Prosthecobacter dejongeii: one gene and its partner. The protein of the gene in region 2 interacts with the protein of the main gene of each other region in a pairwise test. Links are inferred from orthologs where the notes say so. Each region holds a gene or a part of one and is shown on either strand. Other genes may lie near its edges. The genes, in order: sucC and sucD.

The links.
Region 1: the proteins of sucD (region 2) and sucC interact in binary tests that used the Escherichia coli proteins (3 or more experiments, as listed by UniProt). The link is inferred for Prosthecobacter dejongeii from one-to-one orthologs.

The regions. Positions count from the first base shown.
Region 1 is NZ_JACHIF010000010.1:84,555-91,793, reverse strand. The notes cover bases 2,085-4,924. They hold sucC (ADP-forming succinate--CoA ligase subunit beta), read left to right. Parts: upstream 2,085-2,829; coding sequence 2,830-4,020; downstream 4,021-4,924. Other genes in these bases: HNQ64_RS19790 (SHD1 domain-containing protein), read right to left, coding at 4,532-4,924; HNQ64_RS19795 (VOC family protein), read left to right, coding at 4,175-4,519; HNQ64_RS19805 (protein phosphatase 2C domain-containing protein), read left to right, coding at 2,085-2,607. Outside these bases: HNQ64_RS19815 (hypothetical protein), read left to right, coding at 1-578; HNQ64_RS19810 (aldose epimerase family protein), read left to right, coding at 614-1,786; more of HNQ64_RS19805, read left to right, coding at 1,783-2,084; more of HNQ64_RS19790, read right to left, coding at 4,925-5,818; nspC (carboxynorspermidine decarboxylase), read left to right, coding at 5,918-7,108; HNQ64_RS19780 (RluA family pseudouridine synthase), read right to left, coding at 7,123-7,239. UniProt on the Escherichia coli protein: Succinyl-CoA synthetase functions in the citric acid cycle (TCA), coupling the hydrolysis of succinyl-CoA to the synthesis of either ATP or GTP and thus represents the only step of substrate-level phosphorylation in the TCA.
Region 2 is NZ_JACHIF010000008.1:55,906-63,228, forward strand. What follows is about bases 267-3,190. They hold sucD (succinate--CoA ligase subunit alpha), read left to right. Parts: upstream 267-1,237; coding sequence 1,238-2,143; downstream 2,144-3,190. Other genes in these bases: hisI (phosphoribosyl-AMP cyclohydrolase), read left to right, coding at 267-317; HNQ64_RS17340 (energy transducer TonB), read right to left, coding at 446-769; HNQ64_RS17350 (PAS domain S-box protein), read right to left, coding at 2,234-3,190. Also shown: more of hisI, read left to right, coding at 1-266; more of HNQ64_RS17350, read right to left, coding at 3,191-5,146; HNQ64_RS17355 (PAS domain-containing protein), read right to left, coding at 5,284-7,323. UniProt on the Escherichia coli protein: Succinyl-CoA synthetase functions in the citric acid cycle (TCA), coupling the hydrolysis of succinyl-CoA to the synthesis of either ATP or GTP and thus represents the only step of substrate-level phosphorylation in the TCA.

The DNA of each region.
Region 1 (7,239 bases), on a different replicon or contig from region 2:
TTGATGTGACCGATCTGGACGCCTGTTGCCTGACGGAAGGTCTGCGCACGGCGGGTGGGCCTGACGGCAGTGCTTTCAGAACGTATTCGGGCTGGGATCGAAATCCTTCGGATGCTTCAGAATATCTCAATCGCAGTGGGCTATGGCAGTGGCCAAAGACCTTGGCTTTCGAAGTTCAGGCAGGTGCGACGAGTCTGGGAACGCTGAGCGGACTTTCGGTAGATGTGAAGCGGCCCTATTTGTCGTCTCCAGATACGATCATGGCCTCCATCTTCTGGGCTGATTCCGCTGGCGTTATCCAGCAGCGGAATTCGGGCCCGGTTAGCCTCGCTGCGGCCACGGGGTGGACGGCGCTGGACTTTGATTTTGCCCAGGGGAGCGCCCCCTTGCCCTTCGGGACGGAATACAGTGGGGAGACTTTCAACGTCGAGCTGTATGCCTGGGGTGGCTCTGGTGGGGCTCTTTATTTGGATAATGTGACGTTGACGGGAGATTGTGCGCCGATTCCTGAACCGGGTGGTGCCATGCTGATCGGTATGTCGGGCCTGGTTTTACTGCTGCGCCGCCGCTTGCGATAGTTTGACGCTCAGAGAGTTAGCGGAAGGAGTGGGGCGTGAATCGAGTCTTGCGCCCGACCGTGGGAGAGGCCACACTGGTAGGCTGTAACCCACCTACCTTCATGTTTCGCTGCGCCCTGTTCGCTGCTGTTTCTGCTCTTATGACGTCGCCCCTGCCTCTTACTGCCGAAGTTGTTTCCACCCCCTGGGGACAAACGGTGGCTGGGGAGGAGGTGCAACTTTTCACCCTCCGCGATGCCGCAGGGCTTGAGGTGCAGGTCACGAACTACGGTGGCATCCTGGTCTCTGTGAAGGTCCCCGACAAGAAAGGCACCATTGCGGATGTGGTTTTGGGTTTTGAAAGTTTGGAACCCTACCTGGGGAAGCACCCGCACTTTGGCTGCATCACGGGCCGTTATGCCAACCGCATCGGTGGGGCCTCCTTTCAGATTGATGGGGTGCAATATGAGGTGACGGCGAACTCTGGGAAAAATCACATTCATGGCGGTAAAGATGCCTTTGATAAAAAGGTCTGGAAAGCCCGGGTGCTGGAAGGGCAAACCGCAGTGGAACTGGCCTACACCAGCGCCGATGGTGAAGAGGGTTTCCCTGGTAAATTGGACTGTACGGTGACCTACAGCCTCACTGGAGACCGGGCGCTAAAGATTGATTACCGTGCCACGACAGATAAACCCACGGTGGTGAACCTGACGAACCACAGTTACTTTAACCTCGCGGGGGAAGGCAGTGGCGATGTTTTGGGGCACGAACTCAGCATTCCGGCCGAGACTTACACGGCGACGGATGATGCCCTGATTCCGACCGGGGAGATTGTGAGCCTGCTGGACACACCGCTGGATTTCACCTCTCCTCATCTCATCGGGGAGCGCATTTCGGCCCATTTTAAACCCCTGGTACAGGGTAAGGGATACGATCACAACTACGTGCTCCCCGGCCCCGGGCTGAAGCTGGCCGCGCGTGCCAAAGACCCCCAAAGTGGCCGTGTGATGGAGGTGCATACCACTGACCCTGCGGTGCAGCTTTACACCGGGAATCATCTCAAAGGTGTGAAGGGAAAAGTTGGGCATGTGTATGAGGCCCGCCATGGCTTCTGCCTGGAGACTCAGAAGTACCCCGATAGCCCCAATAAGCCGCAGTTCCCCAGCGCGACCGTGCGCCCGGGAGAGCCTTACCTGCACACCACGATCTTCAAGTTTTACGCCGAGTGACCGCACCTGTTCCACTGCCTGTTTTCACGCCACCGACTGCCCCAGCCTTTGTGCAGGAGCAGGACTTTGCCGCTCGTCAATACAAGGGGCGTCGCGATAATCAGGAGGATTATTATGCCTTCGCCGATGCGGCTGAAATGACCGAGGAGCCTCTGCAAAAGCTGCTGCTGGTGGTGGGGGATGGCCTGGGTGCCCATGCGGGCGGCAGTGTGGCCAGTTATCTCGCGGTGAATGCGTTTGTCCGCGCCTTTCATGAGCAGCCGGGTGACGCTAGCTGGCGCCTACGCACGGCTCTGGATACGGCCAATGAAACGCTGGGATACATCACCGATCGTATGCCATCGGTGGCCCCTCCCATGGGTACCACCATGCTCTCTGTATTGGTCAGTCATCGGGAGGTACAATGGATCAGTGTGGGGGATTCGCCGTTGTTTCTTTACCGTCGCGGGTTGCTCACACGACTGAATGCCGACCATTCGCTGACGCCTCTCCTCGAGGAACGCGTGCGCGCTGGGACGATGACGGTGGAGGAAGCTGCCCACCACCCAGATCGCCACACCTTGCAGAGCGCGGTCATGGGGGTACAGATGGCGCTGATTGATTTCGCGGCGGATCCGATCAAGCTGCTTCCGGATGACATCGTCATCGCGGCTAGCGACGGCATTTTCACGCTTACTTCAAAGGCTCTGGAGGAGTTGCTTCACTTTGGTCAAAACACCACGGCGGATAAGATCGCCGATGCCATCATCTTCGCCATTCGTCGGATCAATTATGATCGTCAGGATAACACGACCGTTGGTGTGGTGAAGATCCCTTCCTGAAAAGAAAGGGCCGAGCCCAAAGCGCAAAGGCAGATCCTGGTGGCGAGACGACCTGAAAAAAGAGCCCTAGCCTGCCCAACTAAGCTGATCAGAGCTGTGTCGAGCAAAGGAATGACGGAAAGGCGAGACTTTTGACGGTCCTCTCCTTGACCTCTGCCCTCTGCCTCCTATGCTCGACCGTCCCAGCGCCGGGACGTGCAGACCTTCCCCCATTTCCGCTCCATGAACATCCACGAATACCAGGCCAAAGAACTGTTTGAGAAATTCGGTGTCGCCACACCTCCTGGCAAAGTTGCCTCCACGGCTGAAGAAGCTGGCAAGATTGCCGAAGAACTGGGTGGCGCTGGCCTCGTGGTGAAGGCTCAAGTCCATGCGGGTGGCCGCGGCAAAGGCACCTTTAAAAACGGTTTCAAAGGCGGCGTGCATGTGATCAACACAGCGGCTGAAGCGCAGGACATCGCTGGCAAAATGCTGGGCCAGACCCTCGTCACCCACCAGACAGGGCCGGAAGGCAAGCTGGTGAGCAAGGTGCTCATCGCCAAGTCTGTGGATATCGCCAAGGAGCATTACTTCGCTATTCTGTTTGATCGCCAGAGCAGCAGTCACGCCCTCATCGCCAGCACGGAAGGCGGCATGAACATCGAAGAAGTGGCGGAGAAGACCCCGGAGAAGATTCTCAAAGAATTCGTCCACCCGACTCTCGGTCTGCAGAGCTACCAAGCCCGTAAGATCGCTGCCTCTTTGGGCCTCAAAGGTCCTCAGGCCAACCAGACGGTGAAGCTCATCACAGCACTTTGGAATCTTTACCTGAAAAGCGACTGCTCCCTGGTGGAAGTGAACCCGCTGGCCATCACCACCGATGGTCAGGTCGTGGCTCTGGATGCGAAGTTCAACTTCGACGACAATGCTCTCTATCGTCAGAAGGACGTCGTCGCCATGCGTGACACGACTGAAGAAGACCCACGTGAAGTCGCTGCCAGTGAGTTCGGCCTGAGCTACATCGGTCTGGATGGTAACATCGCCTGTCTCGTCAATGGTGCTGGTCTGGCCATGAGCACGATGGACATCATCAAGCTGCACGGGGGTGAGCCTGCCAACTTCCTCGACGTGGGCGGTGGTGCCACGAAAGAGCAGGTGACCGCAGCCTTCAAAATCATCCTGGGCGACCCAAATGTGAAGGGCATCCTGGTGAACATCTTTGGTGGCATCATGGACTGCGACATCATCGCCAACGGCATCATCGCCGCAGCCCAGGAAGTTAGCCTGAATATCCCTCTCGTCGTCCGTCTGGAAGGCAACAACGTCGAAGCTGGCAAGGCCACTCTGGCCAGCAGTGGCCTGGCCATCACCAGTGCCGACGGTCTCACCGATGCGGCTCAGAAGATCGTGGCGGCGGTGGGCAAGGCGGCGTAAGCGTCGGTCAGTCCAAGTTTAACATTCAAAGCTCCGAGGGCGACCTCGGAGCTTTTTGCGTACAGTATTCATCACTCTCCGAGTGATGGGATTGATGGACAAGGTCAACCAAGTTAGTCTTGAACATGGCCTGCTGATTGAAGGACCATTCATCATGCCAAAAACCTACTTCTGCTGGCGCTGCAAAATCCCTGTTCCGATGCTCACTGAAGAGGCGTGGACGGAAGTAGAAGGTCAGGAGCCGACCTGGGTAGAGTATGAGATCGGGCCGCACACGCTGGCCATCACCATTGGTGGGGAGATGTGGAAGCCGAGCAAGGATGGCGGTGGGGTGGCTCTGGAGGTGGAGGACTTTGAGGAGTCCCTGAAGTGGCTGAAGCAGAAGGGCGTGGAGCCCTACTTTGGTCCTTATGAATCCCCCGTCTGCCACATGGCGCTGATCTCAGATCCCGATGGTAACTCCATCTGCATTCATAAGCGCAAGCCGGGGCATCACTGAGCCACTACAACGTTACTCCACGCGCACTTTGATGCCGATGTCCTTATAGCCAGCGATGATCTCGCTGGCGATTTTGGCGTAGGGACGTTCATCGAGCAGAATGGGCAGGTGCTTGAAGGCGGCGGCCCCGCTCATGTCAGGAGGGGTAAGCTCGCGCGGGTAGCTGAAACGACCGCCTTCCATGCGTTTGACACGTGGGTCGGCAAAGAAGGCGCGCATGGCGGTGACTTCGCCATGCACGGCCTCCATGAAGCGGATGAAGCGGGTGCCTTTTTTGTCGCCATCCAGGTGGCAGAAATAATAGACCAACAGTTGCGAGCGATGGTACATGTCGCGCATTTTGGTGGGGCTGCTGCAGGCGGCGGTCCACTCCTCCCGGGTCATGGTCATGTGCTCTTCCAGTTTGCCAATGTCAGGTTGGAAGCCTTCCTGCTTTTCCCACACGCTGGCATCTTCTTTCATGCCGCTCTTGTGGGCATCGGCACGAAAGGTGCCGGATTTATAGGGCAGCATTTCGGTGTATTCTGCCGTGCCCTCGATGATCCAGGTGGGTAGGAAACCCAGGTATTCATCCATGAGCTGGTGGGTGATTTCATGCACCAGCGTGCCATTGCTGTAGTTGTCGTTTTTGAAGTAGGTCTGGCCGCGCTTTTCCATACCCAGGCTGGGGAACGGGATTTTGAAAATCTTGTCTCCTGTGCTGTAAACACCGCCAGAGTTTTCCGGTCCACCAGCTTCGATGTAGTCCTGGCGGGATTCATAGAGGGCGGCTTTAAAACGCGGCATGCCCTCTGGAGGGCGGCAGACGATGCCCCAAGGTAGCGCCTCCACGACGGAGCGGGTGGCCTCAAAGGTGCGTGCGACTTCCTTCATCACGCTGCCGGCGAGTTTGGCCTGAGAGGTGAATTCGAAGGCTTCGGATTGATACACATACTTTCGTTCGGCCACGCTTTCAGAAACCACGCTGATTTCCACCGAGCGTGCAGGGACTTCGACGTTTTGAGGCCAGGTGCGTTGCTCGATGGGGAGGCGTTTCGGATCCGCCGCTGTCGGCGGGGCAACGGGGGCGGCAGATTGAGCTTTGATGAAAGCCTGATCCTCTGCGCTAAGACGAGCTAGGGGAAAGGGGATCGTCTTTTCGGGGCTGACGCGCAGCAGGACACTGTCTCCCTGCATCCCGGCAAATTCTGCCTGCACTTTTCGTCCGGTATCATCCGTCCAGTCACGCGGCGCCGCCTGGGCCTGGGATGACAGGCAGCAAAGGGTGAGGAGGCAGAGGCAGGGCGTGATTTTATGCATGACAGATTCCGGTTTATCATGGGCCGCTGCCTTCGTGCAAGAGGTGTGTGCAAACTATCACTGGCACAGACGCTGCACCTCTCTAAAAAAGCTGCGCGTATGGCCCCAACCCCTCCCCATGTCTTTGAACAGCCTGCTCCAGCCTTCGATGTCTCCAGTGTCGAGACGCCTGCCTATGTCGTGGACTTGGGCCTGCTAAAACGAAACCTGGAAAAGCTGGCGGATGTGCAGCAGCGCTCCGGTGCCCGTATCCTGCTGGCGCTAAAGGGATTTTCCATGTTCTCCACTTTCGATCTGGTGCGCCAGTATCTGTATGGCTGCTGTGCTAGTGGCATCCATGAGGCGTTGTTAGGCCACGAGGAGTTCCGCAAAGAACTGCATGTATATGCGCCTGCTTTTAAAGATGCAGAGATGCGGGAGATCATCCCCATCGCCCATCACATCAGTTTTAACTCGCCTGGTCAGTGGCGTCGCTTTCGTCCGATGTTGGATGCTGCGCGTGCGGCGGGGCTGCATGCGCCTAGCCCGGGCATTCGGGTGAACCCAGAGCACAGCGAGGTGGAAGTGAGTCTGTATGATCCATGCTCGCCAAGCTGCCGCCTGGGCACCCGGGATGAAAGCATTGAAAATGAAGATCTCAGTGGTCTAGAAGGGCTGCATTTCCATGCTTTGTGCGAGCAGGATTCGGATGTGCTGGAGCGCACGCTCGCGGCTGTTGAGCGGCGTTTTCCCAAGCTGCTGGCTCAGGTGAAATGGGTGAACATGGGAGGTGGCCACCACATCACCCGCAACGGCTATGACGTGGAGCGCCTGGTGCGGGTGATCCGCAGCTTCCGCGAACGCTGGGGCAAAGAAGTGTATCTGGAACCTGGCGAAGCCGTGGCGCTGAATACAGGCTACCTCATTGCCAGTGTGCAGGACATCGTGCCGACGGATATTCCCACGGCCATCCTCGATACCTCCGCCACAGCGCACATGCCAGACACGCTGGAGATGCCCTACCGCCCGCACATTCTGGGGGCTGAGCTTCCCGGTGTGCTGCCTCATACATATCGTTTGGGTGGCCTAACCTGTCTGGCTGGCGACGTGATTAATGAATATAGTTTTGCCGAACCTTTGCAGTTAGGCCAAAAGCTAGTTTTCACCGATATGGCGCATTATACCATGGTGAAGACCAGCACCTTTAATGGCGTGCCTCACCCAGACATTGATCTCTATGATCCTGCCGTGGGAGAAGTGCGCGTGATCCGCCGGTTTGGTTACGAGGACTTTAAGCGCAAGCTGTCTTAAAACGGATGGCAGGTCTAGGTGGGTTTCCAGTCCAGTCCCAATCGGTCGAGCACTTTGGCGAGGTCTTCCGCCAAAGGGGCTTCCACGCTCAATTTTTGGCCACTGGCGGGATGTTTGAGTGTCAACCGATG
Region 2 (7,323 bases):
CCATGGCCGTGGATGCTCATACCGACGAGGCGCTGATGCTGGCCTACATGAACGAGGAATCTCTGCGCATGACCCTTGAGAAAGGCCAGGCTGTTTACTGGAGCCGCAGCCGTAACCAGCTTTGGCACAAGGGGGAAACGAGCGGTGAATTTCAGGAAATTGTCGAAATCCGAACGGATTGCGACCAGGATGCACTCATCCTGCGGGTGATCCAGCACGGCGGTGGCTGCTGCCACACCAAGCGCAACAACTGCTTTTACCGTAAAGTCGTGGCCCCAAAACAAGGCGGGCTGGTGAAGCTGGCGATGGTGGAGTAGGCTCCCCCTCGTTTAAATTTCAGACCGCCGTTCCTTCCATGGAGCGGCGGTTTTTGTTTTAAAGGCGATTATGCAAGCGACTTCGAACATGGGGCTTGGCCTTTCACAAAAAACTCAATCAGTCGTCATTATTCAAAGCGCAGGGGGATGATGGAGGGAAAAGGGTGGGGTTTACCATCCACAGTGCCCGGCTTGAACTGCCAGTCCTTGCGTGCGGCTTCGATGCCTGGGAGGAAAATTTCGGCCTTCTCCCCAGTGACCAGGATCTGGTCTACATCCCCCTTTTCATTGATAATCACATGAGCTTTCGCAGTACCTCTCTGAAATCCTTGGGGCAGATAAGGCAACCTCAAAGAAATGAGGCGTGGTCGAACAATATTGCGACCCTGTTTTTCGTAGTTGGCTAATTGACCCGATAGTTTCTCGTGCTCAGCTAGGGAGAGGGGCTTCATGGGTCTGGTAGGTCTGCTTGGGCGTGGTGGTTGAGCGCGTAGAATAACGATTTCCGATTTACCTGCCCTATTTGGCGGGGCTCGGAAGTTTTTCATTAGGTTGCTTCGCAGGCGCTCTTGATCCTTTGTGGGCACCGAGCCGAGAAAATTGACGTCCTTCACTCTGCCGTCTGGGTTGAGTGTGAGTTCAATGCTGGTGAGGCCCGACTCCGACGGCGAAGTGGGAGACGGTTCTGGCTCGTGGGTGGTGCAACTGGTCAAGCCACTGAGGATGACGAGCGCGGTAAAAAGCTGGGCTGCTGGGGTGAGCTTGATCATTACGAAAGGTGCTGTGTGCCTAGTCCTGAGCATGTGGCCTTGTCAAAGGGGGGCTGATTTTATTCAGGACCGCTCCTTGACGCTGCGTGTCGAGTTTCTATGATGGAGTGCCCACGCCTGGGCAGCCCAGTTTTCCGCCCCCACACCATCATGGCCATCCTCGTTGACACAAACACCCGCATTCTCGTCCAAGGCATCACGGGGGACTTCGGTTCCCGCCACGCTAAGGCATCGCTTGATTATGGCACGCAGCTCGTGGCCGGTGTGACCCCTGGCAAAGGTGGCCTGACCTTCGATCACGGCAGCCACAAGGTGCCTGTGTATGACACCGTGGCCGAGGCCGCCAAGCAGAGCGGTGCCACCGTCAGTGTAATCTTTGTGCCACCGCCCTTCGCGGCTGATGCCATCCTGGAAGGTGTGGATGCCGGTCTGGACCTCGTCGTTGCGATCACCGAAGGTATCCCGGTCAATGACATGATCCGCGTGAAAGCCGCCATGAAAGGCAGCAAGACCCGCCTCATCGGCCCGAACTGCCCGGGTCTAGTCACCCCAGGTCTGGGTGAAAAATCCCACGGTGGCTGCCGTATCGGCATCGCCCCCGGCTACATTCACAAGCGTGGCAATGTGGGCGTCGTCAGCCGCTCCGGCACTCTCACCTATGAGGCCGTCTGGCAGCTCACCACCCGTGGTTACGGCCAGAGCACCTGTGTCGGCATCGGCGGAGATCCGGTAAATGGCACCAACCATTTGGACATCCTGAAGATGTTCAATGAAGATCCTGAGACCGAGGCCATCATCATGATTGGCGAGATCGGTGGCAATGCTGAAGTCGAAGCCGGCCTCTGGGCAAAAGAAAACGTGAAGAAGCCTATCGCGGCCTTCATCGCTGGTGCCACCGCTCCTCCAGGACGTCGTATGGGCCACGCTGGTGCCATCATCGGTGGGGCAGATGATACGGCAGAGGCCAAAAAGCGTATCTTGGCTGAGTGTGGAATTTCCGTGGCTGATTCCCCGGCCGATATGGCTGCGGCTCTGCTCAAAGTGTGGGGCAAATAAGCTCCATTTCGGCAGCCTCAATGCCATGTTTTCAAGGCGCATCCTGGTTTTCAGGATGCGCTTTTTAGTTAGGGTTAGGTCATCAGATCATCAACTGGGAGATTCTGTGAGAACTTGCCGCAGCTTTGTCAGTAAAGTCTCGGCAGTGTAGGGTTTTGGGATGAAATGTTTGACACCTGCATTCATGGCATTGGCCACCATGTCGCTCACATTAAGTCCACTCGCGGCAATGATCTGTGCGTGAGGATTGATGCGTAGCAAAACGGGGATGGTCGTCGGGCCATCCATGACGGGCATCATCATGTCCGTCAGGATGGCGGAGATGGCGTCTTTCTGCATCGCATAATAGGCTGTGGCTTCGGCCCCGTCATTGGCTAGCAAGACACGGTAGCCGAAAGCTTCCAGTGTCTGCCGGGTGATCTGGCGCACGGCATCTTCATCATCCACCACCAGGATCAGCTCTCCCTGGCCACGGGGGAGATCTACAGGTTGGGCCTCGCTCAGTTCAGGGGGGGGATCCGTCTGAGCTGGGAGATAAACATGGAACTGGCTACCGATGCCCAGCTCACTGTGCACACGTATGAAACCGCCGTGGCTTTTGATGATAGCCAGTGTGGTAGAAAGGCCCAGACCGGTGCCTTTACCGAGTTCCTTGGTCGTGTAAAAGGGCTCGAAGATGCGCTCGATGGTTTTGGTGGTCATCCCTGTTCCTGTATCCATCACCTTCAACACGATGTAGGGGCCGGGCTCAGCCTGCAGGTTCATTCCCGCAGAAGTCTTTTCTAAAACTTCGTTATGGGCCGAAAGGGTTAGCGTTCCGCCATCCGGCATCGCATCGCGTGCATTGACACAGAGATTCACCAAGACTTGGTGCAGTTGAGTCGGGTCTCCTTGGACGATCCATAAATCATCTGGCACATGAGTCTTGACCTGGATGCTTTTGAAGAAGGTTTCGTTCGCGATTTTTTCGACTTCCTGAATTAGGTGTCCGATGCGCACGTCAAGTTGTTGGCTTTCAACTCCACGAGCAAAGGAAAGAACTTGGCTGACCATGTCAGCTCCTCTTTTGGCACTGCCTTCGATGGTCGAAAGAATGTTGAGGCGATTGCTGTCAGACTCATGAAGCTTCAACAGCTCGATGGCCATCATGATGGGAGCTAGCACATTATTGAGATCATGCGCGATGCCGCCCGCCAGTGTGCCGATACTTTCCATTCGTTGGGCACGTAGGAATTGTTGCTCCAGTTTTTTGCGTTCAGTGATGTCCGTATTGATGGCCAGGATCGCCTTCGGTTCGCCACTCTCACTACGCACGAGCGTCCAGCGTGCTTCGACGATGATGTCCTGCCCATCTTTATTTGTCTGCTGAAGTTCGCCATGCCACTCGCCTTTTTTGATCGTGGCAGCAGTGGCTTCCTGAAAGGCTGAAGGGTCTTTATACAGCATTTCTTGGATGGACTTGCCCAGGGCTTCCTCCTTCGTCCAGCCATAGAGTCGTTCGGCACTGTGGTTCCAGTAGAGGATATGGTGTTCCAAACTGCGCATCAGGATGGCATCTTGGGCCTTGTCCAGCAGCGTGGCCTGTTCTCGCAACTTGATCTCCGCCGCTTTGCTGTCGGTGACATCGCGGGAAATACCGATGAGGCCGATAACGTTGCCTTGATTATCCCGGTAGGGGGCCTTGGTGGCACTGTAGGTACGTGTCACCCCTGCGGCCGTCAGGATTTCTTCGGTGATGAGCACTTGATTCGTGGACATGACTTGACGGTCACTGTCCCTGACCACACGGGCTCCCTCCGGCCCAAAGAGGAAGAGGTCATCTTGGCCTAGCACTTCTTCGACAGATCTTCCTACGAGCTTGCAGGCTCCTTCATTGAAAAGGAGATAACGACCTTCGAGATCTTTTACGAAAACAGCATCGGGCGTTCCTTCTGCCACTGCCCTTAGAAGGTCGGTGGTCAGTTGCATCTTGGTTTCTGTTTCCACCTGTTCCGTGATGTCCCGGCAGGTGCCGAGGGCGCGCTGGGGCTGCTCATTTTCATCCTGGAATACTTGCCAGCGCTCCTGGATGTATTTAATCCTCCCATCTGGCATCCGTAGCCGGTGCTTCAACTCACATGGCGTTTCAAGGTGCAACGAATTTAAGAAGGCTGCATTCACGGCCTCGCGGTCATCTGGATGGACGATCTGAAGAAAGGCCTCATGGGTCGGGTGGAAAGTCGCTTCATCAGTCTCATGAATGCGGTGAGCTTCTGCGGACCATTGCACCTCGAAAGTCTGGAGATTGGTTTCCCAACTTCCGACCTTGGCTACTGCTTGGGCGGTCACCAGCCTCAGCCGCTCCTTATCGAGCTCTTTGGCGAGCAGTCGCAGTTCTTGTTCGCTCTTTTCAAACGCTACCTGAGATCTGTGCTTGTCCGTGATGTCGTGGGTGGTGCCAATCATTTTCAGAGGTGCGCCCGTGGACTCATCGAATAAAAGGTGAGCAATCTCCTGCACGATGCGTTCTTCACCATCTGGGCGGATGAGCCGATGAACGACAGAGTAGGGTTTTTTCTCTCGAAGGGCTTCAGCGACAGCCTCACGAATAGCCTCATGGTCATCAGGATGCACGAGGCGGAAAAAGAGCTCATTGGTCACCTCAATGCTTCCAGGTTCATACCCGGCGAGGCGGAACATTTCATCGGACCAACGCATCGGATTGGCCGCGCGATCTTCGAGGTCTTTCAAATCCTGCTCCCAACTCCCAAAGTGACCGATTCTCTGCGCTGCGGCTAGGCTGGCCTCATTCGCACGCAGAGCTACTTCTGTTTCGCAGTGTTGCTGAAGGGTCTGTTTGAGCTCTAAGTTCTCCTGCTGAAGTTTGAGCCATGCCTCATCCTGCTCGAGGCCAGATGCTGAGGTGTTGTTCACCCATTTCACTGTATGACCCTTTTCCCTCAGCAGAGCCGCCACCTCGTGGAGGTTGGTTTTCTTATCATCAACGATCAAGACAGGAGTCATGGGCGGTGGGGTGATGGTCAAATCTACTGTTCCGTGGATCAGGCAGACTGGCGGTGTGGCTGGGGCTGCTTACTGAATGGAAGTCATGGCAAGGAGGATCCACCGGTCTTGATCGTGCCAAACTAGGTCGAAGGGACTCATGAAAGGGGGGGAGATAAAGGTTCCTCAAGCACTTTCTTCAGCATCTTCAGCAGAGTGTCCGCCGTGTAGGGTTTGGGTAAAAAGTGCCGGATACCAGCACTCATGGCCTTGGCTACCATGCCGTTCGCATTGAGACCACTGGCGGCAATGATGCGCACTTGAGGATTCATGCGGATGAGGACAGGAATGGTCGAAGGGCCATCCATCACTGGCATCATCATGTCTGTGATGACTGCGGCGATGTTTTGCTTTTGCACGGCAAAAAGTGCCGTTGCTTCAGCTCCGTCAGCGGCGGTGATGACTTTATACCCAAAGGCCTCCAGTGTCTGAGTGGTAATATTGCGCACAGAAGCTTCGTCATCCACGACGAGGATTAACTCTCCTTGGCCTCGCGGCAGTTCGACCCGTTCCTCTGCGTCTTCTATGCCAGCACTGTGATCTAGGGCGGGTAGATAAACTCGAAAGCGCGTGCCCATGCCGACTTCGCTGTAAACCCGGATAAAGCCACCGTGGCTTTTGATGATGGCTTGGGTTGTGGAGAGCCCTAGACCTGTGCCTTTACCCAGCTCTTTGGTGGTGAAAAAGGGCTCAAAGATTCTTTCGAGAATTTGTGGGGTCATACCCACACCTGTATCCTCTACCTGGATCACGACATAAGGCCCGGGAGTTGCATCCAAATTCATGGCGGCGTAGTGCTCATCCATTCTCTGATTGCAGGCAGAGAGCATTAACTTACCGCCTTGAGGCATCGCATCTCGCGCATTCACACAAAGGTTGATCAAGACCTGATGCAGTTGAGTGGGGTCTCCCTGCACTTGCCATAATTCGTTTGGAAAGTCCGTCTCCACCGTGATGCTTTTGAAGAACGTCTCGTTGGCAATTTTTTCCACTTCATGAAGTAGGCTGCCGATCTCAAGATCCAGGTGCTGGCCTTCCACTCCACGGGCGAAAGAAAGCACCTGCTTGACCATTTCAGATCCTCTGCGTGCACTCGCTTCGATGGTTGAAAGGATGCTAAGCCGGCGACTATCCGTCTCATCCATCTGTAGGAGTTCGATGGACATCATGATGGGCGCGAGCACATTGTTTAAATCGTGAGAGATCCCTCCGGCCAGAGTTCCAATGCTTTCCATGCGCTGAGCCCGGAGGAATTGCTGCTCGAGTTTTTTGCGATCACTCTGGTCTGTCATTCCCCCGATCATCCGGATTGCTTTGCCCTGAGTATCGTAAATGATGTGGCCACGATCCATCACGTCAGCATACTGTTCATCCTGCCGCCGAAAGCGATACTCTGCCGTCCAGGATTCTTCGCCGCTATCAATGGCGTGGTGGATGCTGGCGATCGTGGCTTCTTTTTCCTCAGGGTGGATACGATCGTACCAGGACTGAATGGTGGGATCAATCTGGTCACGCTGGTAACCAAAAAGGGTTTCAAATCCCTCATTCCACCAAATCATGTTTGTTTGGAGATTCCAATCCCAGATGGCGTCATTCGTGGCTTTAGAAAGCATGCGAAACCGCTCTTCACTTTCCCGGATTTGTTCGTCTGCCAGTTTGCGTTCCGTGATGTCACGCATGGTTCCCACGATGCGCTCCACGCGCCCGCTTTCATCTAAAACGGGCACGCCATGCTCATGTACCCAGCACTGGCTGCCGTCTGGGCGTGTGACACGGAACTCGACATTGGTGGCTTGGCCTGCAAGCTGAAGTTCAAAGGCCTTTTCCGCGAAAGGCAGGTCTTCAGGGTGGATGTATTTGAGGTAAGAGAGTGGGTCGGCATACACGCTTTCACAGGATCTTCCCCAGAGCTGAGCATACGCTTGATTCGTGTAGAGTAGGCGTTTTTGAATGACATCGTAATTGTAAAAGATCTCTCCGATGTTTTCTGCCATCTCATGAAAGCTCCGTTGGGTTTCTTGCAGCGATGTCTCCGCTTGCAGGCGGTGTTCCTCTTGCATGCGGGCCTCAATCGCAAAGGAGATGTTGCTGGCGAGGGCCCCCAGTAGAGCCAGTTCTTCTTCCTGAAAGCACTCAGC